Regions from separate parts of the Streptomyces sp. NPDC093984 genome, predicted to be linked through region 2. Evidence: riboswitches for the same ligand, from Rfam matches in the RefSeq annotation. Region 2 holds a riboswitch; each other region holds the start of a gene.
The links. A riboswitch is a leader RNA that binds a small molecule or an ion and turns the genes downstream of it on or off. The one in region 2 is predicted to bind thiamine pyrophosphate.
Positions count from the first base shown of each region.

Region 1: another riboswitch for thiamine pyrophosphate. It lies ahead of thiC (phosphomethylpyrimidine synthase ThiC); the one in region 2 lies ahead of thiO (glycine oxidase ThiO).
Region 3: another riboswitch for thiamine pyrophosphate. It lies ahead of ACIRC0_RS29550 (thiamine ABC transporter substrate binding subunit); the one in region 2 lies ahead of thiO (glycine oxidase ThiO).
Region 4: another riboswitch for thiamine pyrophosphate. It lies ahead of ACIRC0_RS02830 (purine-cytosine permease family protein); the one in region 2 lies ahead of thiO (glycine oxidase ThiO).

Region 1 is NZ_JBIWIM010000004.1:578,129-585,634, forward strand. Features, by position in the region: gene ACIRC0_RS18625 (IclR family transcriptional regulator) at 1-590, shown strand, start outside; gene ACIRC0_RS18630 (SsgA family sporulation/cell division regulator) at 690-1,127, shown strand; gene ACIRC0_RS18635 (YibE/F family protein) at 1,225-2,664, opposite strand; TPP riboswitch at 2,736-2,892, shown strand; gene thiC (phosphomethylpyrimidine synthase ThiC) at 2,885-4,669, shown strand; gene ACIRC0_RS18645 (hypothetical protein) at 4,908-5,774, opposite strand; gene ACIRC0_RS18650 (metallophosphoesterase) at 5,968-7,077, opposite strand; gene ACIRC0_RS18655 (LacI family DNA-binding transcriptional regulator) at 7,305-7,506, opposite strand, start outside.
Region 2 is NZ_JBIWIM010000003.1:322,721-330,226, reverse strand. Features, by position in the region: gene ACIRC0_RS13665 (deoxyribonuclease IV) at 1-712, opposite strand, end outside; gene pknB (Stk1 family PASTA domain-containing Ser/Thr kinase) at 765-2,678, opposite strand; gene ACIRC0_RS13655 (thiazole synthase) at 2,779-3,573, opposite strand; gene thiS (sulfur carrier protein ThiS) at 3,577-3,777, opposite strand; gene thiO (glycine oxidase ThiO) at 3,774-4,973, opposite strand; TPP riboswitch at 4,971-5,083, opposite strand; gene ACIRC0_RS13640 (NAD(P)/FAD-dependent oxidoreductase) at 5,209-6,435, shown strand; gene ACIRC0_RS13635 (Rv2175c family DNA-binding protein) at 6,516-6,881, shown strand; gene thiE (thiamine phosphate synthase) at 7,084-7,506, shown strand, end outside.
Region 3 is NZ_JBIWIM010000010.1:36,758-44,263, reverse strand. Features, by position in the region: gene ACIRC0_RS29575 (hypothetical protein) at 1-704, opposite strand, end outside; gene ACIRC0_RS29570 (AAA family ATPase) at 746-1,906, opposite strand; gene ACIRC0_RS29565 (DUF6416 domain-containing protein) at 2,299-2,703, opposite strand; gene ACIRC0_RS29560 (hypothetical protein) at 2,901-3,218, shown strand; gene rlmN (23S rRNA (adenine(2503)-C(2))-methyltransferase RlmN) at 3,344-4,450, shown strand; TPP riboswitch at 4,483-4,588, shown strand; gene ACIRC0_RS29550 (thiamine ABC transporter substrate binding subunit) at 4,716-5,756, shown strand; gene ACIRC0_RS29545 (ABC transporter permease) at 5,732-7,396, shown strand; gene ACIRC0_RS29540 (ABC transporter ATP-binding protein) at 7,399-7,506, shown strand, end outside.
Region 4 is NZ_JBIWIM010000001.1:600,278-607,783, reverse strand. Features, by position in the region: gene lpdA (dihydrolipoyl dehydrogenase) at 1-662, opposite strand, end outside; gene gndA (NADP-dependent phosphogluconate dehydrogenase) at 800-2,242, opposite strand; gene ACIRC0_RS02840 (arsenic transporter) at 2,399-3,655, opposite strand; gene thiD (bifunctional hydroxymethylpyrimidine kinase/phosphomethylpyrimidine kinase) at 3,769-4,566, opposite strand; gene ACIRC0_RS02830 (purine-cytosine permease family protein) at 4,563-5,981, opposite strand; TPP riboswitch at 5,973-6,067, opposite strand; gene ACIRC0_RS02825 (jacalin-like lectin) at 6,159-7,490, opposite strand.

The DNA.
Region 1 (7,506 bases), on a different contig from region 2:
ACCTGCGCCGCGAGAAGGGCCTGTTCTTCCTCGGCGAGGCGGCCGAGCGGCTGAGCGCCGGCGCAGCCCAGCAGAAACGTCGCAGCATGGTGGACGACGCGCTCGCACAATGGCGTGATTCCATCGGTGTCCCCGTCTACTACGCGGTCTATCGCGAAGGCGAGATCGACGTCCTCGGCGTCGCCGACACCCCCGGCAACCCGGCGGTGGAGGAGTGGGCCGACTTCCGGGAGACCGGGCACGCCCATGCGATCGGCCAGTGCCTGCTGTCCCAGCTCGACGACGACGCCCGCCGAGACCACCTCGACCGCTACCCCGTTCGGGCGATCACGCAGTACACCGTCCATGACGAGCGCGTGTTCCTCCGGCGACTGGATCGCCTGCAACGCGCAGAACCCGTGATCGAGCGGCAGGAGTACGCGCTCGGGACGGTGTGTGCCGCGATTCCCCTGACCGTGGGGTCGACGGCCGCGACGATGGCGATCTCCCTGCCGTCCTGTGAGGCCGATCGGCTGCTGCCGGTGGCACGCCGACTTCAGGAGGAGATCGGACGGATGCTCGGGACACTCGCCCTCTCTATCAGCATCTGAAAACTCACTCCTTGTGATCTGCCATGTACGTTAAGCAAACTTCCAGCAGGTGTCAGGGGATGCTTCCTGGCCAGTCCACGGCTACTGACGGGGTAGACGATGCGCGAGTCGGTACAGGCAGAGGTGATGATGAGCTTTCTCGTCTCGGAGGAGCTCTCGTTCCGCATTCCGGTGGAGCTGTGTTACGAGACCTGTGATCCCTATGCCGTGCGGCTGACCTTCCACTTGCCCGGGGACGCGCCCGTGACCTGGGCGTTCGGTCGCGAGCTGCTGGTCGACGGAGTGGGCCGGCCGTGCGGCGACGGAGATGTGCACATCGCGCCCGCCGAGCCGGACACCTTCGGCGATGTGCTGATCCGGCTCCAGGTGGGTGCGGACCGGGCCTTGTTCCGGTCCGGGGCGGTTCCGCTGGTCGCGTTCCTGGACCGTACGGACAAGCTGGTGCCGCTCGGTCAGGAGGGTTCCCTCGCCGACTTCGACGCACATCTCGACGAGGCGCTGGACCGGATCCTGGCCGAGGAGCAGAGCGCGGGCTGAGTCCGTGCTTCGTGCTGTAACGGTTCCTCGCGGAGCCGTGCGGGGCGCGGTGGGTGCCGTAACGCTTCTGCGGTGCCTCCCCGCGGCTTGGGGCGCCTCAGTGCCTGCGGCGCCGCCCGCGCCCACCGCGGGCCGGTACGGCGGCCGGAGCGGCGGAGCGGTCGGAGCGGTCGGCGGAGACCACCAGGGCGGCCAGTGCCGTGGTCACCGGCACCGACGCGACCAGGCCGATCGAACCGACGAGCGTGCGCACGATCTCCTCCGCGACCAGCTCGCTGTCGGCGACGGTGACCACGCTGCTCTGCGCGATCGAGAACAGCAGCAACAGCGGCAGAGCGGCACCCGCGTACGCCAGGACGAGCGTGTTGACGACCGACGCGATGTGGTCGCGGCCGATGCGGATACCCGCACGGTACAGACCACGCCAGCCCATCGACGGGTTCGCTTCGTGGAGCTCCCAGACCGCCGACGTCTGCGTCACCGTCACATCGTCGAGGACGCCGAGCGAGCCGATGATCACGCCTGCCAGCAGCAGGCCGCTCATGTCGATACCCGGGTACAGGCCGTGGATCAGGCCGGTGTTGTCGTCGGTGTTGCCGGTCAGCGCTGCCCAGCCGATGAACAGGGAGCCCAGCACACCGATCAGGGACAGGGAGATGAGCGTGCCGAGCACCGCCACCGAGGTGCGTGCCGAGAGCCCGTGGCACATGTAGAGGGCGATCAGCATGATGGCACTGGACCCGACCACGGCCACGAGCAGCGGGTTCGAGCCCTGCAGGATCGCCGGCAGGATGAACAGGCTCAGCACCAGGAAGCTGACGGCCAGGGCGATGAGCGCCATCACGCCGCGCATCCGGCCCACGACCACCACGGCGATGGCGAAGATGCCGGCCAGCAGGGCCATGGGGAGCTTGCGGTTCACATCCGCCACCGAGTACTGCAGGTCCCTGGGGGCGGACGGTTCGTACGCGACAACGACCTTCTCGCCCTGATGCAACTGCCGTGACTGGTCGGGCTGGACGATCTCCGTGAACGTCCGGCCCTGGTCCTTGCCCGTGTCGACGCGCACCGTCGCCTTCTTGCACGTGCCGGTCGACTGCTGCTGGGCCGAGGAGCCCTCGGCCGTGGAGGTGTCGCCGGTCGGGGTGTCACCCGAGGCGTTCACGGACTTGCAGTCCACCTCCACCACCCTGGTGACCGTGGCCTGCTGGGTCTGCCGGTCGAATCCCACGCCGGTGCGCTTGTGCGACGGCACCCCGCCGGGCCACAGCACGACGAGACCGACCACCACGGCTGCCGTGAAGGGGATGAGGATCGCGGCGATCACTCTGCGCAGGTGCCGCGACACGGGGGCCGCCGGGCCATGGCTGTGGCTGTGCGAGTGGCCGTGCCCACTCGGTCCGTGCCCGCCGGGCGCTCCCTGCCCGTGCTCGCCGCTCGGTCCATGGCCATGTGCGTCGCCCGGGTCGTGGCCGTGGCCGTGGCCATGAGGCGGGTCGGGCGGCGGGTACGGGGGCGGATGCTGTGTCGTGGTCACCGAGGCATCATCGCAAGAAGGCGTGAGGCCCACTGTTCAGCTCGCGCAAAGAGACGCTAGCGTGGGGGGACCTTTGCACACGCGGGAGCTCGGAGCACCGGGCTGAGAGGGCGCTGACCTCCGCAGACGCGATGTTTCACGTGGAACATCGGCGGGCGGAAACCGCTGCGTCGACCGCTGAACCTGTTACCGGGTAATGCCGGCGTAGGGAGTAGGTCTCATGACCAACAAGGACGTACGCACGCCTGCCTCCGTTCAAGGCGAACAGTCCCAGGAGGCCGGACAGTCCATCGGCTGGCACAAGGCATACATCGAGGGCTCACGCCCCGACCTGAGGGTGCCGGTCCGTCGGGTGCACCTCACCAACGGGCAGTCGGTCACGCTGTACGACACCTCCGGCCCGTACACCGATCCACTCGTCCAGACCGACGTCCGCAGGGGTCTGACCCCGTTGCGGGAGAACTGGATCACCGCCCGCGGCGACACCGAGGAGTACGCGGGCCGTCCCGTCCGCCCCGAGGACGACGGCATCAAGCACACCTCGCCGCGGGGCGGACTGCGCAACCTCGACGCGGTGTTCCCGGGGCGGCCGCGTCAGCCGCGCCGCAGCCGCGACGGCAAGGCGGTGACGCAACTGGCGTACGCACGCCGCGGGGAGATCACACCGGAGATGGAGTTCGTCGCCCTCCGGGAGAACGTGTCCCCGGAGGTGGTACGCGAGGAGATCGCGGCAGGCCGTGCGGTCCTCCCGGCCAACGTCAACCACCCCGAGATCGAGCCGATGATCATCGGCAAGCGGTTCCTGGTGAAGGTCAACGCCAACATCGGCAACTCCGCCGTGACCTCCTCCATCGAGGAGGAGGTCGAGAAGATGACCTGGGCGACCCGCTGGGGCGCCGACACGGTCATGGACCTGTCCACCGGCCGCAACATTCACACCACGCGCGAGTGGGTGCTGCGCAACTCCCCCGTGCCGATCGGCACGGTGCCGCTCTATCAGGCCCTCGAGAAGGTCGACGGGAAGGCCGAGGAACTGACCTGGGAGATCTACAAGGACACGGTCATCGAGCAGGCCGAGCAGGGCGTGGACTACATGACGGTGCACGCGGGGGTGCGTCTGCCGTACGTACCGCTGACCGCGAACCGCAAGACCGGCATCGTCTCGCGTGGCGGTTCGATCATGGCGGCGTGGTGCCTCGCCCACCACAAGGAGTCGTTCCTGTATGAGAATTTCGAAGAATTGTGCGAAATCCTCGCGGCCTACGACGTCACGTACTCGCTGGGCGACGGCCTCAGGCCCGGCTCCATCGCGGACGCCAACGACGAGGCACAGTTCGCGGAACTGCGCACGCTCGGGGAACTCGGCCGCATCGCCAGGCGTTTCAACGTACAGACCATGATCGAGGGCCCGGGACACGTCCCGATGCACAAGATCAAGGAGAACATCGACCTTCAGCAGGAGATCTGCGACGAAGCTCCGTTCTACACGCTCGGGCCGCTGACGACGGACATCGCGCCTGCGTACGACCACATCACCTCCGGCATCGGCGCCGCGATGATCGCCTGGTGGGGCACGGCCATGCTCTGCTACGTCACCCCCAAGGAGCACTTGGGCCTGCCCAACCGCGACGACGTCAAGGCCGGTGTGATCACCTACAAGATCGCCGCCCATGCGGCCGACCTCGCCAAGGGGCATCCGGGTGCGCAGGCGTGGGACGACGCGCTGTCCGACGCGCGCTTCGAGTTCCGCTGGGAGGACCAGTTCAACCTGGCCCTCGACCCGGACACGGCCCGCGACTTCCACGACGAGACCCTCCCGGCGGAGCCGGCCAAGACGGCCCACTTCTGCTCGATGTGCGGTCCGAAGTTCTGCTCGATGAAGATCTCCCAGGACATCCGCCGCGAACATGGCGGTAGCCGGGAGGAGATCGAGGAGGGCATGGCCCAGAAGTCGAAGGAGTTCGCGGAGGCGGGGAACAGGGTGTACCTGCCGATCGCCGACTGACACGGGGCCGAGCGGGGCGCTGACCCGGGACGCCACAGAGGCTGTTGCGGGGCAGCGTCTTGTCCTCGCCCTCGCAGGGGTCGACGCCGTGCAGGGCGCGGGACGGCCCGCGCCGAGTGAGAAGTGCGGGCCCGGCTTGGGTGGAGCAGTCCGGGCCCACATCTTCGGGTGACGGTCCGATGGTGGGCGTTCCGGCTGGGGACTCGTGTGGACCCGGCCGGTCGTCGGCCGGGGCCCGTCACTCCGGCTTGTGCTCCGGCCCCCCGAAGTCCGGGCTGGTGAAGTCGGGGCTGGTGAAGCTGGGGCGCGTGCCGGTGGCCGGGCCGCTGTCGGGGCTGCTGAACCCCGGACGGTCGTAGCCGAGGTGCGGGATGCGGCCGGCGGCCGCCTCCGGTGCCTTCCGGGTCATCGCGGCCGTGCCCGGGTCGCTGAGCGCCTCACGGAGGAACGGCAGGATGCCGCGTTCCAGCAGCGCCTGGTGCCAGGCGTCCCTGGCCCGGGACACCTCCGTCGTCAACGTGCCCGACGCGGCCGCCTCCTGTCCCGAGGAGCTGTTGCGCAGGGCGGTGAGCAGCAGGCCGATCGCGGCGACCATGATCGACGCCGCGGTCACCGCGCCGAAGACCCACCCGGTGGTCAGGAGCGTCCGGGCGAACGCCTGATCGGGATTGACCATCTTGAGGATGTACCCCACGAGCAGGAAGATCGCGGCGGCGGCACCCGCGAGGAAGGGGGCGAGGACCGCGATGACGGCACCGGTCCCGGCGCTCGCGGCGGCCTCTCCCACGGTGGCCGCGAGCCCCAGGGCGTCCAGGTCCGCCTCCGGGGAACCGGGGGTGCTGTCCTGGACGATCGGGGTGGACGGCGCCGGCCGGCGCAGTTCCTCGCGGACCATCACGTAGTGCTGGTACTCGGTGGCCGCCGCCGCGGTGATGAGGGCGGTGGCGTTCAGCGCCATGGTGCGCAACTGTTCGGGGTTCAGCCGCTGACCAACAGCGGCCAGATCCGGGCGGTGTGGTGCGGAGCGCAGCGCCTCATCGAGGACCCGCTCGTAGTCCTGGCGGTCCTCGCTCAGCAGGTGCTGCGGAACGCTGTTCATGTGCATCCCCCGATGCTCCGTAGGGCTTGGGGCTCGGCATGCTGACGAGCCGTCGGGCAGAAACGGAGGGGAGCCTGCTACGGATAAGCCGATGGTAGAGCGGTGACGGCGCGCGGTGACAGGGGGTTTCCGGAAAATGGCCCCGGCCTGCGCTCCTCTGCGCGGTCCTCCGTCGGGGGGATGTCTGTCCGCCAAACGGTCAGATATCCAGGGGCAGTTGCTGGACCAGCAGCTTTCCGGCCATGGTCACGCCGCCGTCCATCGCGATCGCCAGTCCGTCCGCGTAGATGTGCGGCCCCTCGACCACCGGACCCGTGCCGTCCTCGGCTTCCTCCGAGCCGACTTCTCCGAGGAGGTAGGGAATGGGGCTGTGGCCGTGGACGATGCGCCTGCCGCCGTAGGTGTCCAGCAGGGACCGTACGGCGTCGGCGCCGCCCTCGTCGCGGAAGGAGAAGCGCTTGGTGAACTTGCGGAAGAGGTCCCACACCTCGTCCGCGTCGTTGCGGGTGAGCGTCTCGCGGATGGTGTCGTTGACCGCCTCGATGGAGTCGCCGTAGTCGAGGTAGGCGGTGGTGTCCGAGTGGACCAGCAGGTGCCCGTCGACCTCCTCGACCGCGTCGAGGCGGGCCATCCACTGCAGGTGGTGGTCCTGCAGGCGGTCCATGTCGGTCTTCTGGCCGCCGTTGAGCAGCCAGGCCGCCTGGAAGGTCGCCGTGCCCGCGCCGGAGTTGACCGGCGTGTCGCCGAAGCGCTTGGCGCCGAGCAGCAGCAGCTCGTGGTTGCCCATGAGCGCCTTGCAGTAGCCGCCGGCCGCGGCCGCCTCCGCGGACAGCCGCATCACCAGGTCGATGACGCCGATTCCGTCGGGCCCGCGGTCGGTGAAGTCGCCGAGGAACCACAGCCGCGCCGTGCCCGCGCACCAGTTCCCCTGGGCGTCGATGAGGCCCTTCTCCTGGAGCGCCGCCACGAGCTGGTCGAGATAGCCGTGCACGTCCCCGACGACGAACAGCGGACCGGGACCCTCCGCGGGCTGCGGGGCGGGCGCGGACGTGGGAGCGACGTTCGCCTGGAGAGCGTCACCGCGGTCGACGACCGGGAGGTCCCGTTCGGTGGGCGTGTAGGCGTCGGAGTAGCCATGGGGGTAGGTCTCCGGGGCGGCGACGGGGCCGGTGACCTGGTCGTGGGGCGTGCTCTGCGCGTACGGACCGGCCTCGTGGACGTACGCGGGCACCCGGAAGTCGCGCAGCGTCGCCGTCCGCTCCACCTCGGGTCCCTGACCGGCCCCCTGAGTCATCGACCCCTCCACCATCGCGCCGCATCTGCACCGCATCGGACTGCCTGGTCGCAGCGGCCCGCGGTGTCGTGGGCCCATCATAGGAATGCGGATCGCGCCATGTGATGACCCAGGGGTGGTGAATCGGGGAAGCCCTCCAGTTCACCGCGGCATTCGCCCTAAATGGGCGGGGGTTTCCGCCGGTGTCCCGGCGGTCGGTCGCCCGCGGGCGACTGTTGCGTCACACGCGGGCCCCGTGCGGGCTATCTCTGCTCGGGTGACCGGGGCGGGCTGACCGTGGTGCGGGGCGGGCGTCGCTCGGACGACGTACGCACGATCAGTTCGGTCGGTATCACCTGCTCTACCGGCTGCTCCGGCTGGACACCCTCGATGGCGTCGATGAGGAGCTGGACCACCGCGGTGCCGATCCGGCGGGGTTTGAGGGAGAGCGTGGTGACGGGAGGC
Region 2 (7,506 bases):
GGGAGTCGTTGGCGTGGATCAGCTTCAGCCGGCCCTCGCCGACGGTGTCCACGAGCAGGTCCAGCGTCCGGTGCGCCCCGTCCGGCCCGGTCAGGTCGTGCCCGGCCGCGAAGATGTGGCAGGTGTCCAGGCAGACACCGAGCTTGGGGTGGGCGTCCAGCGCGTCGAAGTAGGGCCCGAAGTCCCAGGTGCGGGAGCACAGGGAGGCCCCCTGGCCCGCGGTCGACTCCAGCAGCAGCCACGGGTCGTCGTCGTGCGTCAGCTCGTCCAGCAGCGGCAGCATGCGCTCCCGTACCTGCTTCAGCGCCACCGAACGGTCCCGGCCGCCGGTCGCGCTGCCGGTGTGCACGACCACACCCAGCGCCCCGATCCGGCGGCCCCGCCGCAGCGAGTGCCTCAGCGACTCCACCGACCTGTCCACGGTCGCCTCGGTGTGGGAGCCGAAGTTGATCAGATACGGGGCATGGACGTACACCGGGATCGACTCGGCGGCGCACGCGGCCCGGAACTCCTCGTCCTGACGCGGACTGCCCGCGGGAGTCGCCCAGCCGCGCGGGTTGGCCACGAAGACCTGTACCGTCTCGGCCCCGATGTCTCGGGCGTAGGCCAGCCCGACGGAGTTCAGCCCACCGGCCACCGGGACGTGGCTGCCGATCGGGTTGCGGGAGGGGCCGAAGGTGCCGGGGGCGCCACGGGACTGCTCAGTGCTCACCCCCCAAGGGTGTCACGTGATCCCCGGTGCCCGTACTTCGGCCGCCGGTCGGCTAGCGGATCTTGATCGTGATCGTCGACCCCTTCGGCGCCTTGTCCCCGCCCTTGACCGACTGGCTCTTCACCGTGTCGCCGAACAGGCCCAGCAGGCCCCGGTCCTCGTCGACCTGGAAACCCGCGGCCTCGAGCGTCTTCTTGGCGTCGTCGACGTTCTGCCCGGTCACGTCCGGCACCTGGACCATCTCGGGACCCTTGGAGAGCGTCAGCGTGACGGTGTCACCCTGGCCGGCCTGCTGGCCCGCGCCCGGCGACTGCCGGGCGACCTTCCCGGCGTCGTACTCCGAGGTGACCTGCGTGTCGGCGATCTTCACCTGCAGGCCCGCGTCCTGCAGCTCCGAGGTGGCGTCGTCGATGGAGTCGCCGCTGACGTCGGGCACGTCCACCGGGCTGCCCTTGCTGACGACGAGCGCGATCGCCGAGCCGCCGTGCCGCTCGGTCCCCGCCTCCGGGTCCGTGCCGATCACGGAACCCTTGGGCACGTCCGCGCTGAACGCCTGTGTGACCATGCCCGGCACCAGGCCGTCCTTCTTCAGCCGAGCCTGCGCCTGGTCCAGCGGGTAGCCCTTCAGATCGGGCACCTGCACCGTCTCGGGACCGTCCGAGAGCGTCAGCGTCACCGCGTCGTGGGAGCGGATCCGCGAACCCACCGCCGGATCGGTGCTGATCACCGTGCCGCGCTCGACCGTGTCGCTGTAGGCGTGCTTGACCTGCTTGACCTCGAGACCGGCCTTCTTCAGCCGGGCCCGGGCCTCGGCCTCCGTCTTCGCCAGGAGCGGCGGGACCTTGGTGAACTGGCCCGAGTTGATGTACCACACCCCCGTGCCGACACCGAACACCACCAGCACCGCGAGGATCAGCGCGAGCAGCCCGCGGCGGGGCCGCGGCGAGCGCCGAGGCGGCTCGGGCGGCGGGGCCTGAAGCCGGCTCGTCCGGTTGAGGACGGCCCCCTGGTCCTCGCCCACAGGGCGGGTCGGCAGCAGGCGCGGTATCACGCTCGTGCGGTCCTCGGCGTTGTCGTGCTCCCCGGCGACGGCCCCCGGCGGCACGGCGTCCAGCTGCTCGTCGGTCAGCGCGCCACGGGCTTGAAGCACCTGGCCCAGCAGCGCCACCGCGTCCGCCGGGCGCAGCTCGGGATTGCGCGCGGTCGCCGACGCGACCAGGTCGTCGAGTTCGACGGACAGCCCCGGCACGGCAGCCGACGGCGGCGGCACGTCCTCGTTCAGGTGCTGGTAGAGCACCTGGGCGGGGGAGTCGCCGTGGTGCGGCTTGGCGCCGGTCAGCATCTCGTGGAGGACGACCCCACAGGCGTACACGTCGACCCGGGGGTCGGCCACGCCGTGCTCGATCTGCTCCGGGGCGAGGTAGGAGACGGTGCCGAGGACGGCGCCCGTGGTGCTCGTGACGGTGTCGACGGACCGGACGAGACCGAAATCGGCCACCTTGACCCGGCCGTCGTCACCTATGAGGACGTTCTCCGGCTTCATGTCCCGGTGCACGAACCCGGCGCGGTGCGCGGCCCCCAGGGCGGCCAGCACCGGCTCCAGGATGTCCAGGGCCGCGCGCGGCTGCAGCGCCCCGCGCTCGCGCAGCACGTCGCGCAGGGTGCAGCCGGCGACGTACTCCATGGCGAGGTAGACGTACGATCCGTCGGCACCCTGATCGAAAACCTGCACGACGTTCGGATGGTCGAGACGGGCGACCGACTTGGCCTCCCGTATGAAGCGCTCGACGAACAAGCCGTCGGCCGCCAGCGTCGGGTGCATCACCTTCAGCGCGAGCACACGGTCCAGGCGGGTGTCCAGGGCCCGGTAGACCGTGGCCATCCCGCCGACCGCGATCCGCGCGTCGACGCGATAACGGCCGTCGAGCACCTGCCCGACGAGAGGGTCCTGAAGGGTCGTATCCACGCTGGTGAGTCTACGAGGGCGCACTGTCACTCACCGTCCGCTGCGGGGACACCGGGGCCCGACTGCAGCCGACCTGTGACGCGACCTCCTCCGGTCCGGCTCAGAAGGCCGGCAGCTCCGGGTCCAGCCGGGCCATGCCCTCCACCGGCGACGAGGCCTCCGCGAAGTGCCGGCGTGGGATACGGCCCGCCCGGCGGGCGAGCCGGCCGGCCTCCACCGCGTGCCGCATGGCCTCCGCCATCAGGACCGGCTCCTGCGCCCGGGTCACCGCCGAGGCGAGCATCACACCCGCGCACCCCAGCTCCATCGCCAGCGCCACGTCCGACGCCGTGCCCGCGCCCGCGTCCAGGATGACCGGCACGCGCGCGTGCTCCACGATCAGCTGGAAGTTGTGTGGGTTGCGGATGCCGAGCCCGGACCCGATCGGGGAGCCGAGCGGCATGATCGCGGCGCAGCCGACGTCCTCCAGCTTGCGGGCGAGCACGGGGTCGTCGTTCGTGTACGGCAGCACGGTGAAGCCGTCGTCCACCAGCGTCTCGGCTGCCTCCAGCAGCTCGATCGGGTCTGGCAGCAGGGTCCGCTCGTCGGCGATGACCTCCAGCTTGACCAGGTCCGTGCCGAGGGCCTCGCGCGCGAGGCGGGCGGTGAGCACGGCCTCGCCCGCGGTGAAGCAGCCCGCGGTGTTCGGCAGCACCCGGATGCCCAGCTTGTCGAGCACGGACAGGACCGAACCGTGCACCGAGGAGTCGACGCGCCGCATCGCGACCGTCGTCAGCTCCGTGCCGGACGCCACCAGCGCCCGCTCCAGCACGTCCAGGCTGGGCGCGCCACCCGTTCCCATGATCAGCCGGGACGAGTAGGTGGTCCCACCGAGGACGAAGGGATCGTCAGCCATGGGTCAGCCTCCTTGGACGGCGGTGAGGACCTCGACGCGGTCTCCCTCGCTGAGGGACGTCGACGCCCACTGCCCGCGCGGGACGACGGTTTCGTTGACGGCGGCGGCCACGCCCGAGGGGGCGGCGGTCAGGCTCCGCACCACCGCGTCGAGCGCTACACCGGGGGTGACCTCGCGGGTCTCCCCGTTGACCGAGATGTTCATACGGGCTGCTCCGTGAGTGCGGCGGCGGTGAAACGCCGGGGGGTGAAGGGACGGGCCTCCTCGGGAAGCTCACCGGTGGTCAGCACGTGCGCCATGACGTCGCCGGTGACCGGGGTGAGCAGGACACCGTTGCGGTAGTGGCCGGTGGCCAGCAGCAGACCGTCCAGCTCGGTGGGGCCGAGCAGCGGCGCGTTGTCCGGGGAACCCGGGCGCAGACCCGCCCGCGTCTCGGTGAGAGGCAGCTCGGTGATCCCGGGCACCAGCTCGTGAGCGTCCCGCAGCAGCTCGTACACCCCGCCCGCGGTGACCGTGGTGTCCCAGCCCATCTCCTCGCTGGTCGCGCCGACCACCAGCTCGCCGTTCTCGCGTGGCACGAGGTAGATCGCGCCACCGCGGACGACGGCGCGCACCGTACGGCTCAGGAACGGCGCGTACCGCTCGGGCACGGTCAGCCGCAGCACTTGCCCCTTCACGGGACGTACGGGCGGCAGGACGTCGGCCGGGACGCCCGCGAGCCGCCCGCTGAGGCTCCCCGCGGCCAGGACGACCTGCCCGGCGGAGAACTCGGTGCCGTCGGCGGTCCGCACCCCGCAGGCCCGCTCCCGCACCACCGTGAGCCGCTCGGCCCACACCCGGTGGAAGACCACCCCGGCGCGTTCACAGGCCGTCACCAGGGCCGCGGCGAGGCGGCGCGGGTCGATCTGATGGTCGCCGTCGACCCTGAGCCCCCCGCGCACGCCCGGTGCGAGCATCGGCTCCAGACGGCGGCACTCCCGCCCGCTCAGCCACTCCGACTCCAGCCCCGAGCGCTGCTGCAGGGCGTGCAGTTCGCGCAGCTCGGCGCGGTCGTCGGTGTCGAGCGCGACGGCGAGCGTGCCGCAGCTGCGGTAGCCCAGGTCCCGGCCGGCGGCCTCGGTCAGCTCGGCGGCGAAGTCCGGGTAGCGGCGCGCTGAGGCGAGGTTCAGGGCGAGCAGCGTCTGCTCGCCGTAGTGCAGCTCGGTGACGGCGGCCAGCATCCCGGCGGCCACCTGCGCGGCTCCGCCGCCCGGCTCCGGATCCACCACGGCGGTGGCGAACCCGCGCTGCGCCGCCCGCCAGGCGGTCACCAGACCGATGATCCCGCCCCCGATGACAAGAACGTCCGACACGGTCGACGCATCGCGCGCTGTCGACGGTTCGTCCGGTGTACGCGACATGGGCGTCCAGCCCCTCCCTTCGCCGGCATGACCCGGATCAGGTTCGTACGGTCGGAGGCCGTCCCAGCCTCCCTCTCAGCCCGGTGCGCCGGGCTCCCGCGAGTGCTTCCGGTGGCAACCCTAGCCCGCAGAGCGCCGCCCTTGTAAGACAGCCTCCGCCCGGCCCGAGGGCTGTGCAGGACGTCACTCAGCACGCCCCCTGACTGACAATTCGTCAGTTGTCTATGGTGATCAGGTGAGCGAGCAGACGCAGGCACGGGACGGTACGGCACGGCGCGTCGTCGTCGTGGGCGCGGGCATGGCCGGGGTGCAGACCGCGGTCGCCCTGCGGGAACAGGGCTTCACCGGCGGCGTGACGCTGATCGGCGCGGAGCCGCACCAGCCGTACGACAGGCCGCCGCTGTCCAAGGCCGTCCTGCTCGGCAAGGCCGAGGGCTCCGCCTTCGACGTCGACTTCGAGGCGCTGGACATCGAGCTGGAACTGGGCCGCGAGGCGACCGGCCTGCGCCCCCAGGACCACGAGCTGGACACCGAGCGGGGCCCCGTCCCGTACGACGTCCTGGTCATCGCGACCGGGGCGGAACCGATCCGGCTGCCGGGCGCGGAGGGCGTCCCCGGGGTACATCTGCTGCGCACACTGGACGACGCCGAGCGGCTGCGGCCGGTGCTCGCCCGGCAGCACGACATCGTGGTCGTCGGCGCGGGCTGGATCGGCGCCGAGTTCGCCACCGCCGCGCGCGAGGCGGGCTGCGCGGTGACCGTGGTGGAGGCCGCGGACCGGCCGCTCGCCGGGGCACTGCCGGCGGAGGTGGCGGCGCCGATGACGTCCTGGTACGCGGACAGCGGGGCCGAGCTGCGCACGCACGCGCGCGTGGAGCGCATCGAGCCGGGCGCGGTGGTGCTGGACGACGGCTCTCGGGTGCCGGCCGGGGCGGTGGTGGTGGGCATCGGGGCCCGGCCCGCCACGGCCTGGCTGGCCGGGTCCGGGATCGAGCTGGGCGTGCACGGCGAGGTGCTGGCCGACGACCATCTGCGCACCTCGGTGCCGGACGTGTACGCGGTCGGCGACTGCGCGTCCTTCCCGTCGGGCCGCTACGAGGAGCGCCTGCTCGTCCACCACTGGGACAACGCCCTCCAGGGTCCGCGCACGGTGGCCGCGAACATCATCGGCCAGACACCGGTGGCGTACGACCCGGTGCCGTACTTCTGGTCGGAGCAGTTCGGCCGGTTCGTCCAGTACGTGGGCCACCACGCGTCCGCCGACACGACGGTGTGGCGCGGCGACCCCGAGGGCGCGGCCTGGACGGTCTGCTGGCTGCGCGAGGGCCGCCTGGTGGCCCTGCTGGCCGTGGGCCGCCCCCGGGACCTGGCGCAGGGCCGCCGCCTGATCGAATCGGGCACCCCCATGAATCCCGCACTGCTGTCGGACCCGTCCCGCCCACTGAAGGAGGCGACGGCGTAGGGCGCGACCACCCCCTCCGCCTAACCCCGCCGGAGGCGCTCCGCTTCCGACTGTCAGTCCGGGATGGCACGCTTGATCCCGTGACCGAGATTGACGCAAAGATCGATGCTCTCGTCCCCGCCTGGCTCACCCTGCCCGACATCGCCGAAGCCCTCGGCGTGGAGGTGACCCGGGTGCGGCAGCTGGTCAAGGAGGGCCAGCTCATCGCCGTGCGCCGAGGCGAGAACAAGGCGCTGCACGTCCCCGCCGCCTTCATCGACGGGGACAAGGTGGTCAAGGGCCTGTCCGGCACCCTGACCCTGCTGCGGGACGACGGCTTCACGGTCGAAGAGATGATCGAGTGGCTCTTCACCCCCGACCCGACCCTGCCCGGCACCCCCGCGCAGGCTCTCAGCGAGAATCGCGGCACGGAGGTGAAGCGCCGCGCGCAGGCGCTCGCCGTCTGATCCATCCGGCCTTATCGGACCTGACCCGATCGGACCTGACCCGATCGGACCTGACCCGATCGGACCGGTTCCGGTCTGATCCGGCCGGCACACAAGAAAAACCGTCCGGCGTACGGGCCGCGGGCCAAGGGACACGCCCCGGCTCCGGCCGACCGCGCCCCGCCGCGGCCCGTACGCCACCGACAACGGGGGGAACACCACCGTGCCCGAAACCGCCCGCACCGCCCGGCTCGCCGACGCCCGCGTCTATCTGTGCACGGACGCACGCAAGCGCCAGGGCGACCTCGCCGAGTTCCTCGACGCGGTCCTCGCCGGCGGCGTCGACATCGTGCAGCTGCGCGAGAAGGGCATGGAGGCCGCCGAGGAGCTGGAGCACCTCCAGGTCTTCGCCGAGGCGTGTGCCCGCCACGGCAAGCTCCTCGCGGTGAACGACCGCGCGGACGTGGCCCACGCCGCCCGCCCCGACGTCCTGCACCTCGGCCAGGGCGACCTTCCCGTCCCCGCGGCCCGTGCCATCCTCGGCGACGACATCCTGATAGGCCGCTCCACCCACTCCGAGGCCGAGGCCGAGGCCGCCGCCGTCCAGGAGGGTGTGGACTACTTCTGCACCGGCCCCTGCTGGCCC
Region 3 (7,506 bases), on a different contig from region 2:
TAGCCGTGGCCTTTAGAGTAGCAAGAGTTTATTCGACGTCGAACGCGTGATGAAATCGCGCTGTATTCGGTTGCACTGCGGCGCGTAGACGTGGCAACCTTCTGCGCTGCGGCTGCCAGCTTGACTGCCTCTACAGCTCCGTACTTTGGATTATTGACCCACGACTCCCGGCCAAACCCTACGTCACAGCCAGCCCCGGTGGCCTTCGCTATGACGCAAAGAGTTATCCACTCTCGCCAAGCGTCGGCGAGATCCATTACCCAGCCACTCAAGTCGGTCACTAGTTGACTCACTGAGGCAGAATCCAGGGAGAGGATCCCCGCCAATGCCTCTTGGTCGCTTCCGCGAATAAAAACCTCTGCTTCGACATCGAACATGTCCGTGTAAATAACGTGCGGAGATCTCTTCTTTCCGCCAGACACGTCCTCATTGTCCCTGTCTACCATGAAGGCCATCGAGCGTTTCCCGCTCGAAGAGGTAACGGTTAGCTTCCCGGATGCTTTGAAAAACTCAAAGTGGGCGAGAACCGCCTTCTTGCCACCTGCGGCAACTCCCGTCACATCGTCCTTCAGCTGCTCGGCCAACCAGACCTGATAACCAGCCGCTTCGACTTTTGCGCTACTGCCGCAGATGCGATCATAAAACCGCGCATCCAGGTCTTTTCCTTCTACAATCACGAACAAGGAATCCTGGGAAATCTGCACGCGACGCGCAAACGCCGATCTACTGTATGAAAGCCTACGGCTCATAGCTCGTGGATCGTCCTGTCCGGGAGGTCAGCCATGATTTCTGGAGAATGCGTAGCAAGAATCAACTGAGTCCTGGGATTGATCGTGCGCATCGCATTTACCAACCGATGCTGCCAATCGACATGCATTGAGATTTCCGGCTCATCCACGAGCACGGAGTTAGGCCCAGCCGCCAGACATTCAACCAGGAGGCGCACAACCTGCTTTTGACCACTCGAAAGGGCCTCCAATGGGACATCTTCATTCCCTTGTTTGATTTTCAGGAATCTTCCTTCAAAATCGACTCGCATACGCCCCCTAAATAGCTCGTGAATCAGACGTTCTACCGCCTGCTTCGGCTCTTGCGCATTCACCACCTCTTTTTGTACTTCCACAATTTCGGCAACCACCTCACGCATTAGCTCATTCGTCAGGAAGTTCTCCGAAAAACTTTCGTAATCCCCAACTCGGAGATGAAGGTTTTGATCTTGGAAGAAATTCTTCACAGCCACATAGGCGGACTCAACATCGATGTCTGCCAAATTCGCCCGCTTCTTGCGTGGCCCAAGAGACCTGGTGATGACCGAACCAGCAATTGCCGCCAAGCCATTCTGTTGAACGCGACGGATTTGCATCAGTTCACGCGTGTTGTAATCCTGCCAAATGGCCTGGATTTGGCGCGCGAACATCCGGTCGTAGGCTACCTCGTCGAGGATATCCGCAGTACTTCCTACCCTCATTCTGGGGCTGTCGCTCAGGCGCAAGATAGATAGGTAGCTATGCCGAAAGATTTGACCGTTATGGTCAGACGGCTTACTGCTCCACCGCATCTTTTCGGCTCGATCTATAAGTCGTTCGCCAACTTGCCGATCATGCAGTTCGTAGTCGTCGAAGAGAGTGTCTGGAGGTTCAATATCAACGTTCTTTGCCTTGGGATTTCTGATGGTCCTCTCGATCTCTTTACTCCCTGTATGAATCTTTACGACAGCCCAGTCGAAAGGAACACGAACAAGGAGCGACGCCTCATCCTGAAGTGCGCTGTGCAAGATTTTGAGCATTGATGTCTTGCCGCTACCGTTGAGTCCCCAAAAAACGTTGACGTCAGGCTGGAGAGAGTGGCGAATGATCCCTGGCCGACCAGCAAGGCCAGCAATCTCGAAACTTACAATGCTCGGCATGACGAATTATCTGCCTTCCAGAAGGACACCTTCGCTGCGAGGAGAATCATAGATCTGCTACTCGCTCCGATCGTGGTCTTCCGTCAAAGTTGGCGAGCCTTTGCGCCGGTACCGAGTGTCCAGGTCAGCCCAGCAGCGCCGATCACTGGGCCTCCCGAGCTGATGGTGTAAGCGTGCGCCCGCACAGCGGTAGCTCTGGCTGACATCTGCAGGTGACATCAGCAGCACCGGACCCGGGCACCCATGCACGGCCCGGCATGCAACAACACGCCCACGCGGTGACGCCGCCGGGCCACGCTCGGATCGAACTCCTAAGCGGTGCTCAGCGCCAGCCGACTCACGCCGATGCGGTAGCGCCGCCTGACTGGTGGATGCCGGCGCCCGCGGCGGAGTCACTGGCCGAGCTGAGCGGCTAGGAACACCGCCGCCACTGAGGGGCGGACTGCGTACGTTGCGCCCGCGCTCCCCTCAGGAGCTTCCCACCAGTAGAACGGAAGCCGCCGCCCACTGTTGCTGTGTCCCTTGCTCATTCCCCTCACCACGCCTGCCACGCGCTGCGCCGGAGCGCCCTCATTTGGACCGCCCAGGGCCATATCCACCAGCTCCGTGCAGTGGATCTTCCGGCCAGGGTTGCGCAGCAGGTACTCGAGCATCTGCCGGGCCTGCGGTGCGAGTTCAGCCAAGAACCTTGTAGCGCGCTCCAAGTCCTCCGGGCCCCATTCGGGGGCACCGTAGTGCGCCTCTTCGCCAGAGTGCTCAGCCCATCGCGGATCAACCTCAGACAGATACTCCGTCATGCCCGCCCCTAACAGTTCGTCCCTAGGGTGTGTGTCGTTCGCACCGTACAGATCCGCCAGGACACTACGTATCGAATCCGTGTCGAAGTTCTACCGGCAAGCGGCTCAGCTGGGGAAGAGGGACAGGTCAAGAGGAGGTCGGGACGCAGCCACAAAGCGCCTTCTAAGCACCGGTCCCAGGGCGTCATGATCTACCGATGGATGAGTATGACTGGCCCACGGGCTCTGAAGCGCCGGCCGCTGAGGCGGTCCAGTCGAGCTGGGCGGTAACCGTCTCGGCCCTGCCTGTAGGAACCCGGATCACCGGCGAGGTCATCGGTCGGCAGCGCTTCGGGGTCTTCATACGTATAGACGGCGTGGCGAACGCCATAGCGCTGGCGGAGATCACGGCCATGCCGCACGGGACGGACCTCCCGGCCCTCGGGGCCTTCGTCAGCGGGGAGGTCCTCTGGCACGCCGCCCACAACTACCAGGTCAAGGTCCGGCTCGATGAGTGGGTGGCAGCCGACGAGTGATCTTCGCTGGGCCGTCCCTGGGCCGTCCGAGGCCGCTCAGCGGCGACCGGTGACGACTACTAACGACAGTCGTAGCGAGCGACAGCCGCAGGTCACCCAATTGGATCTGCGACACTGGTGAGGCCATGCCTAAGCCCGGAGAACTCACTTTCGTCGCGCCGCGCGGTGCCAAGACGCCGCCGCGGCATCTCGCCGACCTCTCGCCCGCCGAGCGCAAGGAGGCGGTCGCCGCGGTCGGTGAGAAGCCGTTCCGCGCCAAGCAGCTCTCGCAGCACTACTTCGCGCGGTTCGCGCACGACCCGGAGCAGTGGACCGACATCCCCGCGCCCTCCCGTGGCAAGCTCCAGGAGGCGCTGCTCCCGGAGCTGATGACGGTCGTCCGGCATCTGGCGACGGACCAGGGGACCACCCGTAAGACGCTGTGGCGGCTGTTCGACGGCACGCTCGTCGAGTCCGTGCTCATGCGCTACCCGGACCGGGTCACCATGTGCATCAGCTCGCAGGCGGGTTGCGGCATGAACTGCCCGTTCTGCGCCACCGGCCAGGCGGGCCTGGACCGCAACCTGTCGACCGCCGAGATCGTGCACCAGATCGTGGACGGCATGCGGGCGCTGCGCGACGGCGAGATCCCCGGCGGCCCGGCGCGGCTGTCCAACATCGTCTTCATGGGCATGGGCGAGCCCCTCGCCAACTACAAGCGCGTCGTGGGTGCGATTCGGGCCCTTACCGATCCCGCGCCGGACGGGCTCGGCCTCTCGCAGCGCGGCATCACCGTCTCCACCGTCGGACTGGTGCCGGCCATCCACCGATTCGCCGACGAGGGCTTCAAGTGCCGTCTCGCCGTCTCCCTGCACGCCCCGGACGACGAGCTGCGCGACACCCTCGTCCCCGTCAACACGCGGTGGAAGGTGCGCGAGGTCCTCGACGCCGGGTTCGACTACGTCGAGAAGTCCGGACGCCGGCTGTCCATCGAGTACGCCCTCATCCGGGACATCAACGACCAGGCGTGGCGCGGTGACCTGCTGGGCCGGCTGCTCAAGGGCAAGCCCGTGCACGTCAACCTGATCCCGCTGAACCCGACGCCCGGCTCGAAGTGGACCGCCTCCCGCCCCGAGGACGAGAAGGCGTTCGTCGAGGCGATCGCCGCCCACGGTGTGCCGGTGACGATCCGGGACACCCGGGGTCAGGAGATCGACGGGGCGTGCGGTCAGCTCGCCGCGACCGAGCGGTAGTCTGAGAGCCGTCAGTCAGTACGTACATCTTCATATTCCGACAGGGGAGCGCCACAGCGCTGAGAGTGCGGTAGCGACCGCAGACCCTCTGAACCTCGCCCAGGTCATTCTGGGTAGGGAGTTCGGTCTTCACTCGAGCTGTTGCGCCCTGCCCGGGACCCTCCGAGGTCCGGGGCAGGGCCGCGTCTCTTCCTGGTCACCCCCAGGAGGAATCCAGTTGAGCATCACCGGTAAGCAGTGGGCGGCCGTGGCCGTCGGACTGGGCATGGTCACGCTGTCCGCGTGCGGATCGTCCGGTTCCGGAAGTGGGAACGGCAGCGGCGGCTCCAAGACCGTGACCCTCGTCAGCCATGACTCGTGGGCCGCCTCCAAGAGCGTCATCGCGGCGTTCGAGAAGGAGTCCGGCTACACCGTCAAGGTCCTCAAGGACGGCGACGCGGGCCAGGCCGTCAACAAGGCGATCCTCACCAAGGACAACCCGCAGGGCGACGTCTTCTTCGGCGTCGACAACACGCTGCTGTCCAGGGCGCTGGACAACGGCCTGTTCCAGCCGTACGAGGCCAAGGGCCTCGACCAGGTCGGCACCCAGTACCAGCTGGACGCGGACAAGCACCGGGTCACGCCCATCGACTACGGCGACATCTGCGTCAACTACGACAAGAAGTACTTCGCCGACCACAAGCTGACCCCGCCGGCGTCCTTCGACGACCTCGTCAAGCCCGAGTACAAGAACCTCCTCGTCACCGAGAACGCCTCCACGTCCTCGCCCGGTCTCGGCTTCCTGCTCGGCACCGCCGCGAAGTACGGCGACGGCGGCTGGCCGGACTACTGGAGGAAGCTCAAGGCCAACGGTGTGAAGGTGGTCGACGGCTGGGAGCAGGCCTACAACGAGGAGTTCTCCGGCTCCGCCGGCGGCAAGAAGGCCAAGGGCGACCGGCCGCTCGTCGTCTCCTACGCCTCCTCGCCGCCCGCCGAGGTCGTCTACGCCGACCCCCGGCCCAAGACCGCGCCGACCGGCGTCGCCACCGGCACCTGCTTCCGCCAGATCGAGTTCGCCGGTCTGCTGACAGGCGCGCACAACACCAAGGGCGGCAAGGCGTTCCTCGACTTCCTGATCAGCAGGAGGTTCCAGGAGGACATGCCGCTCAACATGTTCGTCTACCCGGTGGTCGAGGGAGCGAAGGTGCCCGCGGAGTTCACCGAGTACGGGCCCGCGGCCAAGGATCCCGAGACCATGGCCCCCACGAAGATCGCCGCGAACCGTGACCAGTGGGTCAAGGCGTGGACGTCGCTCGTACTGAAGTGACCCCACGCAGGCGGGGGAACGCGGCGCGGCTCGGGCTGATGGCCCCGCCCGTCGCGTTCTTCGCGGTCTTCTTCGCCTACCCCGTCGCCGCGATCGTCGCGCGCGGTCTGAAGACGGACGGGGCCTGGCGGCTCGGGCGGGTCGTGGACGTGCTCGCCGAGCCGGACATGCGGCACGTGCTGTGGTTCACCACCTGGCAGGCGCTGGCCTCCACCGCTCTGACCCTGCTGATCGCGCTGCCCGGCGCGTATGTCTTCGCGCGCTACGACTTCCCGGGCAGGCAGGTGCTGCGCGCCGTCGTCACCGTCCCGTTCGTGCTGCCCACGGTCGTCGTCGGCACCGCCTTCCTGGCGCTGGTGGGTCGCGGCGGACTCCTCGACGACCTGTGGGGCATACGGCTCGACACCACCGTGTGGGCCATCCTGCTCGCCCACGTCTTCTTCAACTACGCCGTCGTCGTCCGCACGGTCGGCGGACTGTGGGCGCAACTCGACCCCCGTCAGGAGGAGGCCGCCCGTGTGCTCGGCGCCTCCCGGCTCACGGCCTGGCGGACGGTGACGCTGCCCGCCCTCGCGCCGGCGGTGGCCGCCGCCGCGCTGATGGTGTTCCTGTTCACCTTCACCTCCTTCGGCGTGGTGCAGATCCTCGGCGGCCCCACCTTCTCCACCCTGGAGGTGGAGATCTACCGGCAGACCTCGGAGATCTTCGACCTGTCCACCGCCGCCGTGCTGACGATCGTCCAGTTCGCCGCGGTGGGCGCGATCCTCGGGGTGCACGCCTGGACGGTGCGCCGCCGGGAGAGCGCGCTGAAGCTGGTCGACCCGTCGCGCACGGCGCGCAGACCGCGCGGGGCCGCGCAGTGGGCGCTGCTCGGCGCGGTCCTCGCGACCGTCGCCCTGCTGCTCGTCCTGCCGCTCGCCGTCCTCGTCCAGCGCTCGCTCGACGCGCCCGGGTTCGCCTACTACAAGGCGCTGACCCGTACCGACGACAGCACCTTCCTCGTCCCGCCCGTCGACGCCATCGTGAACTCCCTCCAGTACGCCGTCGCGGCCACCCTCATCGCGGTACTGATCGGCTCGCTGGCCGCCGCGGCCCTCGCCCGCAGGGACGCCGGCCGGCTCGTACGGGGATTCGACGCGCTGCTGATGCTGCCGCTCGGCGTGTCCGCGGTGACCGTCGGCTTCGGCTTCCTCATCGCGCTCGACAAACCGCCGCTGGACCTGCGTGGTTCCTGGATCCTGGTGCCGCTCGCGCAGGCGCTGGTGGGCGCGCCCTTCGTCGTCCGCACCATGCTGCCGGTGCTGCGGGCCGTGGACGAACGGCTGCGGGAGGCGGCCGCCGTGCTCGGGGCGTCGCCGTGGCGGGTGTGGCGCGAGGTCGATCTGCCGATCGTACGGCGGGCGTTGCTGATCGCGGCCGGGTTCGCGTTCGCCGTGTCGCTGGGCGAGTTCGGGGCGACCGTGTTCATCGCGCGGCCCGACAACCCGACGCTGCCGGTGGCTGTGGCGCGACTGCTCGCGCGGCCCGGCGACCTCAACTATGGGCAGGCGATGGCCCTGTCGACGATTCTGATGGTGGTGTGCGCGGTCGCGCTGGGCGTCCTGGAGAGGCTGCGGACCGATCGGACGGGGGAGTTCTGACGATGCTCGCACTGCAAGGCGCGACCGTGCGCTTCGACGGGCGGGCCGCGCTCGACCGGGTGGACCTCGAGGTCGCCGAGCAGGAGATCGTGTGTGTGCTCGGGCCGAGC
Region 4 (7,506 bases), on a different contig from region 2:
GCGAGCTCCGCCGAGACCTCCTCGTCCTCCAGGGGAGCGACCCGGTCGAGGAACTCGACCAGCGTGACCTGGACGCCGTAGGCCCGCAGCAGGTAGGCGAACTCCACCCCGATGGCACCGGCGCCCGCGATGACGATGCTGGCCGGCAGGCTGTCGGAGAGGATCTGCTCCTCGTAGGTCACGATGCGCTTGCCGAGACGGGTGCCCGGCAGCAGCTTCACGGTCGAGCCGGTGGCGATGATGCAGTGGGCGAAGGTGAGGGTGGCCTCTTCGCCGGACATCCGGACGTTCATGGTGTGCGGGTCGATGAACGACCCCTGGCCCTCGAACTGCGCGATGCCGTTCTTGCGCATGAGGTAGCCGACGCCTTTGGCCCGCCCGTCGGCCACCTTGCGGCTCCTGAGGTAGGCCGCCCGGTAGTCGAGGCCGACCTGCCCGTCGAACTTCAGGCCGTAGGCGTCCGCTTCGTGGACGACGAGGTGCGCCAGCTCCGCGTTCCTCAGCAGCGCCTTCGCAGGGATGCACCCGATGTTCAGACAGATGCCGCCCCAGAACCGTCCTTCGACGATGGCGGTCCTCAGGCCGAGTTGGGCGGCGCGAATGGCTGCCACGTAACCGCCGGGGCCTGCCCCCAGGACCACCACATCGAACTCTGCGTTCATGGATCGACCTTACCGTCGAATCATGTTTCCGCCCGCTTGATCGCAACGGCTTCGCCCGGCCTGCGCCGGGCCCGCCGGTTCGGCAAGTCGCTCTCCGGGTCGGGCTCCCGCTCGGGGAGCCCGGTGGTGCGCCGGTCTCAGATCACCTCCGTCTCCGTGCGGCCCGGCGTGCCCCAGAGGGTGTGGTAGCTGCCCTCGCGGTCGACGCGCCGGTAGGTGTGGGCGCCGAAGTAGTCGCGCTGGCCCTGGGTGAGCGCGGCCGGCAGGCGGTCGGCGCGCAGGGAGTCGTAGTACGACAGCGCGGCGGAGAACGCGGGCACCGGCACGCCCCGACGGGCCGCGGTGGCGATCACCTCGCGCCACGGCACCTGCGCCTCGGCGATCTCCGCGGCGAAACCCGCGTCGGACAGCAGACTGACCAGGCGCGGATCGGCCGCGTAGGCGGCACGTATGCGGTCCAGGAAGGCGGCCCGGATGATGCAGCCGCCGCGCCAGATCTTCGCGACGGCCCCCAGGTCGATCTTCCAGCCGAACTCCTTGGCCGCGTCCAGGATCATCTTCCAGCCCTGGTCGTAGGCGATCAGCTTGGATGCGTACAGGGCCTGCTCCACCTGAGCGGTGAAGCGCTCGGCCTCGTACGGGGTCAGGTCCCAGTTCGTGCCTCCGGGCAGCCCCCGGTACGCGGAGCGCAGCGCGGACTGCCCGGAGGCGGCGCGGGCGAAGGTGGCCTGGGCGATCGCGGTCACCGGGGAGCCCAGTTCCAGCGCGGTCTGCACGGTCCAGCGCCCGGTGCCCTTCTGCCCGGCCGCGTCGGCTACGACGTCCACGAACGGCCTGCCGGTCGCCGCGTCCACATGCGACAGCACCTCCGCCGTGATCTCGATCAGATACGAGTCCAGGCGCCCCTTGTTCCACTGGCGGAAGATCTCCGCGATCGTGGCGGGGGAGAAGCCGGCCACCTGGCGCAGCAGGTCGTAGGCCTCGCCGATCAGCTGCATGTCGGCGTACTCGATGCCGTTGTGGACCATCTTCACGAAGTGCCCGGCGCCGTCGGTGCCGACATGGGTCGCGCACGGTTCGCCGTCCACCTTGGCGCTGATCTTCTCGAACATCGGGCCGAGAGCGGCGTACGACTCCGGTGAGCCGCCGGGCATGATGCTCGGCCCGTTCAGCGCCCCCTCCTCGCCGCCGGAGACACCCACGCCGACGAAGTGGATGCCACGCTCGCGCAGCGCCCGCTCACGCCGACGGGTGTCGGCGAAGTGCGCGTTGCCACCGTCGATGATCATGTCGCCGGGCTCCAGGAGCGGGGCGAACTCCTCGATCACGGCATCGGTCGCCGCCCCCGCCTGCACCATGATCATCAGGCGGCGGGGCCGCTCCAGCGCCGCCACGAACTCCTCGGCCGTCTCGGCGGCCACGAACGCGCCCTCGTGCCCGAAGTCCTCGATCAGCGTCTTCGTCCTGGCCGGGGTGCGGTTGTGCACGGCGACGGTGTACCCGTTGCGCGCGAAGTTCCGGGCCAGGTTGCGGCCCATCACCGCGAGCCCGGTGACGCCGATCTGCGCGGTCGCCTGCATGCTGTGCTCCTTGGGTCCGGATCCGCCGCCCCCGCGTGTGGGTCGGGCACGGCGGATGTCGCTCGGTACGGCTCGTACCGCCGTACCGATGTACGGACGGCGGGGCGGGAGTTGCTCACCGCCCGGGAGCCGGAACGCGCGGGACCCGGAGCCGGCTCAGGTCCCGACGACGTGGAGGGACGCCCACAGCGCCACCACCGCGCCCGCCAGCGCGGTCGGCACGGCGATCGCGCCGAGGCGCGTGAACTCCTTGAGGTCGACGCCGTGGTCGTGCTGGTGGACGATCCGGCGCCACAGCAGCGTGGCCAGCGAACCGGCGTAGGTGAGGTTGGGGCCGATGTTCACGCCGAGCAGGACGGCGAGCACCGCTCCGGGACCGGACGGGGCGGCCAGCGGCAGCAGCACCAGGACCGCCGGCAGATTGTTGATCAGGTTGGCCAGCACGGCCGCCAGGGCCGCGACCCCGAGCAGCGCGGGCAGGCCGGTGCCGCCGGGGATGACATGCCCGAGAGCGCCGGCGAGACCGTTGTCGACGACCGCGCGGACCACGACGCCGAGCGCCAGCACGAACGCCAGGAAGGACGGCGCCGCCGCGCGCACCACCGTCAGCGGGGTGGCCCGGTGCCGGAGGAGTCCGCGCACGGCGAGCACCAGCGCCCCGGCCGCCGCCGACCACGCCGGGTCGACACCGAACGCGGAGGCCACCACGAACCCCGCCAGGGTGCAGGCGACCGTCACCAGCGCGAACAGCGGCAGCCTCGGCGGCTCGCCGTGGTCCTCTTCGGTGGCGCCCGCGTCCAGGTCGTGGCGGAAGAAACGCCGGAAGACGGCATACTCGACGGCCACCGCCACCAGCCACGGCAGCACCATCAACGCGGCGAAACGGGTGAAGCTCAGCCCGGCCGCACCGAACGCGAGCAGATTGGTGAGATTGGAGACCGGCAGCAGCAGCGAGGCGGTGTTCGACAGATGGGTGCAGGCGTACAGGTGCGGCTTGGGTCGGGCGCCCATGCGGGCCGCGGTGGCGAACACGACGGGCGTGAGCAGCACGACGGTGGCGTCCAGGCTCAGCACCGCGGTGATCAGCGAGGCGAGGGCGAACACGGCGGTCAGCAGCCGCCCGGGACGGCCCGCCGCCCAGCGCGCCATCCAGGCGCCGCAGGCCTGGAACAGCCCCTCCACGTCACAGAAGTGGGCCAGCACCAGCACGGCCGCCAGGAAGCCGACCACCGGGCCCAGGCGCTCGGCCTCGGCCCGCGCGTGGTCCAGGCTGATGGCGCCGGTCAGGATGGCGATCCCGGCGGCCGGAACCGCCCAGACCGCCTCCGGCAGTCGGAAGGGACGCACCACCGCGCCGGCCAGGACGGCGACGAGGAGGACGACGGAGAGAGCCTCGGCGAGCGGGGTGTTCAGGGTTCGGTCCTTACGGGAAAGGATCGGCGGTGCCCGTCCATCACATCAGATCGACCTGTGACGCCTTGACCCGAGGCACCCCCTTGAGGGCGGGCTCCTTTCCCCGGCCACCGTCACGTGCGCGCACGCAGCCTCCAGCCGTGGTCCACCGGTCCGATGCCGGCGCCGAGCGCGAAGCCCGCCGCGATCGCCTCCGTGACGTAGTCCTTGGCCTGCCGCACCGCCTCCGGCACCGCGAGGCCCTGCGCGAGACCGACCGCGACGGCCGAGGCGAGGGTGCAGCCCGTGCCGTGGGTGTGGCGGTTGTCGTGGCGCGGAGCGCGCAGCCAGTGCTCCTGCCGGCCGTCCGTGAGCAGGTCGGTGGCCTCGCCGGGCAGATGCCCGCCCTTCACGAGCACCCACCGGGGCCCGTACGACAGCAGACGGTCGGCCGCGCGGCGCATGCCCGCCTCGTCGGTCACCGTGATGCCGGTCAGCTCCGCGACCTCGTCCAGGTTCGGCGTGGCCACCGTGGCGAGCGGCAGCAACCTGGTCCGTACGGCGTCCAGGGCGTCGTCGGCGAGCAGCCGGTCGCCGTGCTTGGAGACGCTCACCGGGTCCACGACGACCGGTGCCGGCACGTCCGTGAGCAGGTCGGCCACCGCCTGGACCAGCGCGGGCGAGGCGAGCATGCCCGTCTTGACCGCCTGCACGCCGATGTCGTCGACGACGCTGCGGTACTGGGCGCGCACCGCCTCCACGGGCAGCTCCCACGCCCCCTGCACCCCCACGGAGTTCTGCGCCGTGACCGCGGTGATCACGCTCATCCCGTGGGCGCCGAGCGCCAGCATGGTCTTCAGGTCGGCCTGGATCCCGGCGCCGCCGCCGGAGTCGGAGCCGGCGATGGTCAGGACACGGGGCGGCGCGGTCATGCGCGGCCCTCCTCTCGGACGCGCACGCGGCTCTCCTCCCGGAGGCGCAGCGGGGCGTACAGCGCGAGGGCGACCAGGAACGCCACGTAGTAGGAGACGTCGGCGCCGTGCAGCGCGTGGGCGGCCGGGCCCACGTACAGGCCGGTGTCCATGAACGGCACCGCCGCGGCGAAGGCGCCGACGAACGCCAGCAGCGGCGGCCACACGGAGCGCGGCCGGGCGGTCCAGGCGGCGAGGTCGACCGCGGCGCCGCGCCGTGCGAGCCAGTCGACGACGACGATCGCCACGAACCCGGGGATCCAGTAGCTCACGAACAGCAGCACGTTCTGGAAGCGGGCGGTGGTGTTCGCCGCGTGCATCCACAGCACCAGCGGAAAGCCGAGCACCACGGCGAGGGCGGCGGCCAGCGGACGCGGCAGGCGCACCCCGACGGTCTGCAGTGCCAAGGAGCCGCTGTAGTCGTTCATCGCATTGCTGGCGAGCGCCGCCAGCGCCACGGCCAGCAGCCCGAAGGCACCGGCCGCGCCCCCGCCCAGCACATGGTCCACGCCCGCGGCCGTCTGGTCGGTCAGCACCGACGCGCCCCACAGCCCGAGGACCTGCACGGCCACGAAGGACACCACGAGACCGAGCAGCGTGCACCAGAACATCCGGGACCGTGAGGTGCCGCGCGGCAGATAGCGGCTGAAGTCGCTGGCGTACGGCGCCCAGGACAGCGACAGGCTGAGCGCGATGGTGCTGGTCAGCACGAAGGCGCCCACCCGGTCCGCGCCGTGCGCGGTGCCCGTCCAGGCGGGGTGCACGCTGCCCGCCATGCGCAGGGCGATCAGTGCGAAGGCGGCGGCCAGCACGAACGTCATGACGAGTTGCAGCCGGTGGATCGCCTCGTAGCCGAGGACCCCCAGGGGTCCTTGGGCGAGCATCACCACCAGGACGCCCAGCCAGAACGGCCAGCCGGCGAGCCGCGCCAGCGCATCGCCGCCGAACAGCCCGATCAGCGCGTCCCAGGCGATCGAGGACAGCCACTGCAGCACCCCGGGCAGCACCACCGCGCGCCCGAACGCCAGCCGGGCGAGCGGCAGCTGGCCGGCTCCGGTGCGGCTGCCCCAGGTGCTCAGATAGGCGGTGGGCACCGCGCCCAGCACCGTGCCGAGGACGACGGCGGCGAGTGCGGTGGTGAAGTCCAGGCCGAGCGCGATGCCGATGGTCCCGGTGAACACGCCCGTCATGGTCAGATTGGGGGCGAACCACACGGTGAACAGCCGGCCCGCCCCGCCGTAACGATTCGTCTCGGGGACCGGCTCGATGCCGTGGCCCTCGACCCTGAGGTCGCCGGGAGCGGTGGGCATCCGCCCGTCGAAGACGGTGCTCCGGCCGCCTGTGGGCAGCCCGCCCGAGACATGCGCCGATGGCATGAAAGACATCCCTCCGCCAGTACGAACTGGTTCAGGTTCGACGGGTGTGATCTCAGCCCGCAGATGGGGCACCCCGTGTCCGGTACGGCGGCAAGACTAACCCGAGGACGGGAATCGGCCATACGTGAGGGCCGCTGCCGGGTCGGTCAGCGGCCCTCACGAGGTCTTGGTGGCGCGTCAGCGCCGGGTGTAGATGAAGCCGATCTTGTCGACCTCGTCACCGGAGCGCCCGTGGAACCCCGCGATCTGCCAGCCGGAGGGCGCCGTGCGGGTCACGCAGTCGGACGTGGTGGTACCGCCCGCCAGGCTGCGGCCGAGGTTGGTCGTGAACTTCGCGGAGAAGATCCTCGTGCGGCCGTCGTACCGGCCCTCACAGAGCTGCGCGCTTGTCACGTACTCGTCGCTCCCCAGGGTCAGCGAGGATGCCGTGCCGCCGGTGCCGCCGTGCACGAGCGTGGTGCCGCCCGCCAGCGTCACGCCGACCTGGTCGACACGGGAGCCGCTGCGCAGCGAGATGCCGGTCGCCCGGGCGCCGGCCGGGACGCTGTCGATGTCGTCGTAGTAGTCGCCGTGCGGCCCGCCGAACTGGTCGCTGAGCTGGAAGGCGGAGTTGCGCGTCCAGCTGAACGTCGCGGTGATCGGGTCGTGGTCGGAGAGCATCTTGCCGTCGTCGGTGAGGAACTTGGCGTGCTCGTTGTTGTACGCGGTGGCGTTGAGCGAGACGAGTTTGCTGCCCCGGTAGAGGATCTTGTCGACGACCTCGCAGCTGTTGGTGACCGCGTTCTCGTCGCAGAGCAGCGGGTCGCTGCCCTTGGCGGGCGGGGTGCCGCCGCGCACCAGCTTGACCCAGGCGTCGGTGAGGCCGTTCGCAGCGGCGAACTCGGCGATCGTGTCACCCGAGCGCGTGTAGCGGGTGTTGGTGTCGCCCATGACGACGACGGCGTTGCCCGCGGAGTGGGTCTTGATGAAGTCCGTCAGCTGGTTGAGGTTGTCCGCGCGCGAGGCCAGATCGCCGTCGTTCGTCCCGGCGTTGGTGTGCAGGTTGTAGAAGTCGACGTAGACGCCCTCGGCCAGGCGCTCCCGCATGAACGTGAAGCCCTTGGGGGTGAGGCAGTCCCCCGAGTCGTACTGGCACGAGTTCCAGTGCACGCGCTCGAAGTCGTCTGTGTCGTACGGGATACCGGACAGCGTGTTGAGTCCGCTGCCGACGCCGGCGCCGCCGCTGGTGGGCGTGCGGTACGGGTGGGAGTCCGCGGCGTACAGGTACGCGTGGTAGTTGAAGTCCTCCTGGACCTGGACGATGTCGTACGGGCCGAGGCGTGAGCCGATCGTCGTGGTGCTCGACTGGCGCGGTGTCGGGGCGCTGGAGATGCCCTCGGGGAGACCGGCGACGTTGTAGCCGAGCACGCGGAACGTGCCCGAGTCGGCCGCCGTGGCGGTGGGCGCGGTGACCGTGAGTCCGCCGAGCGCGGCGGCGGCCGCCGCGAGGGTGGCGAGGAGTCTGCGCATGGGGAACGGCTCCTGG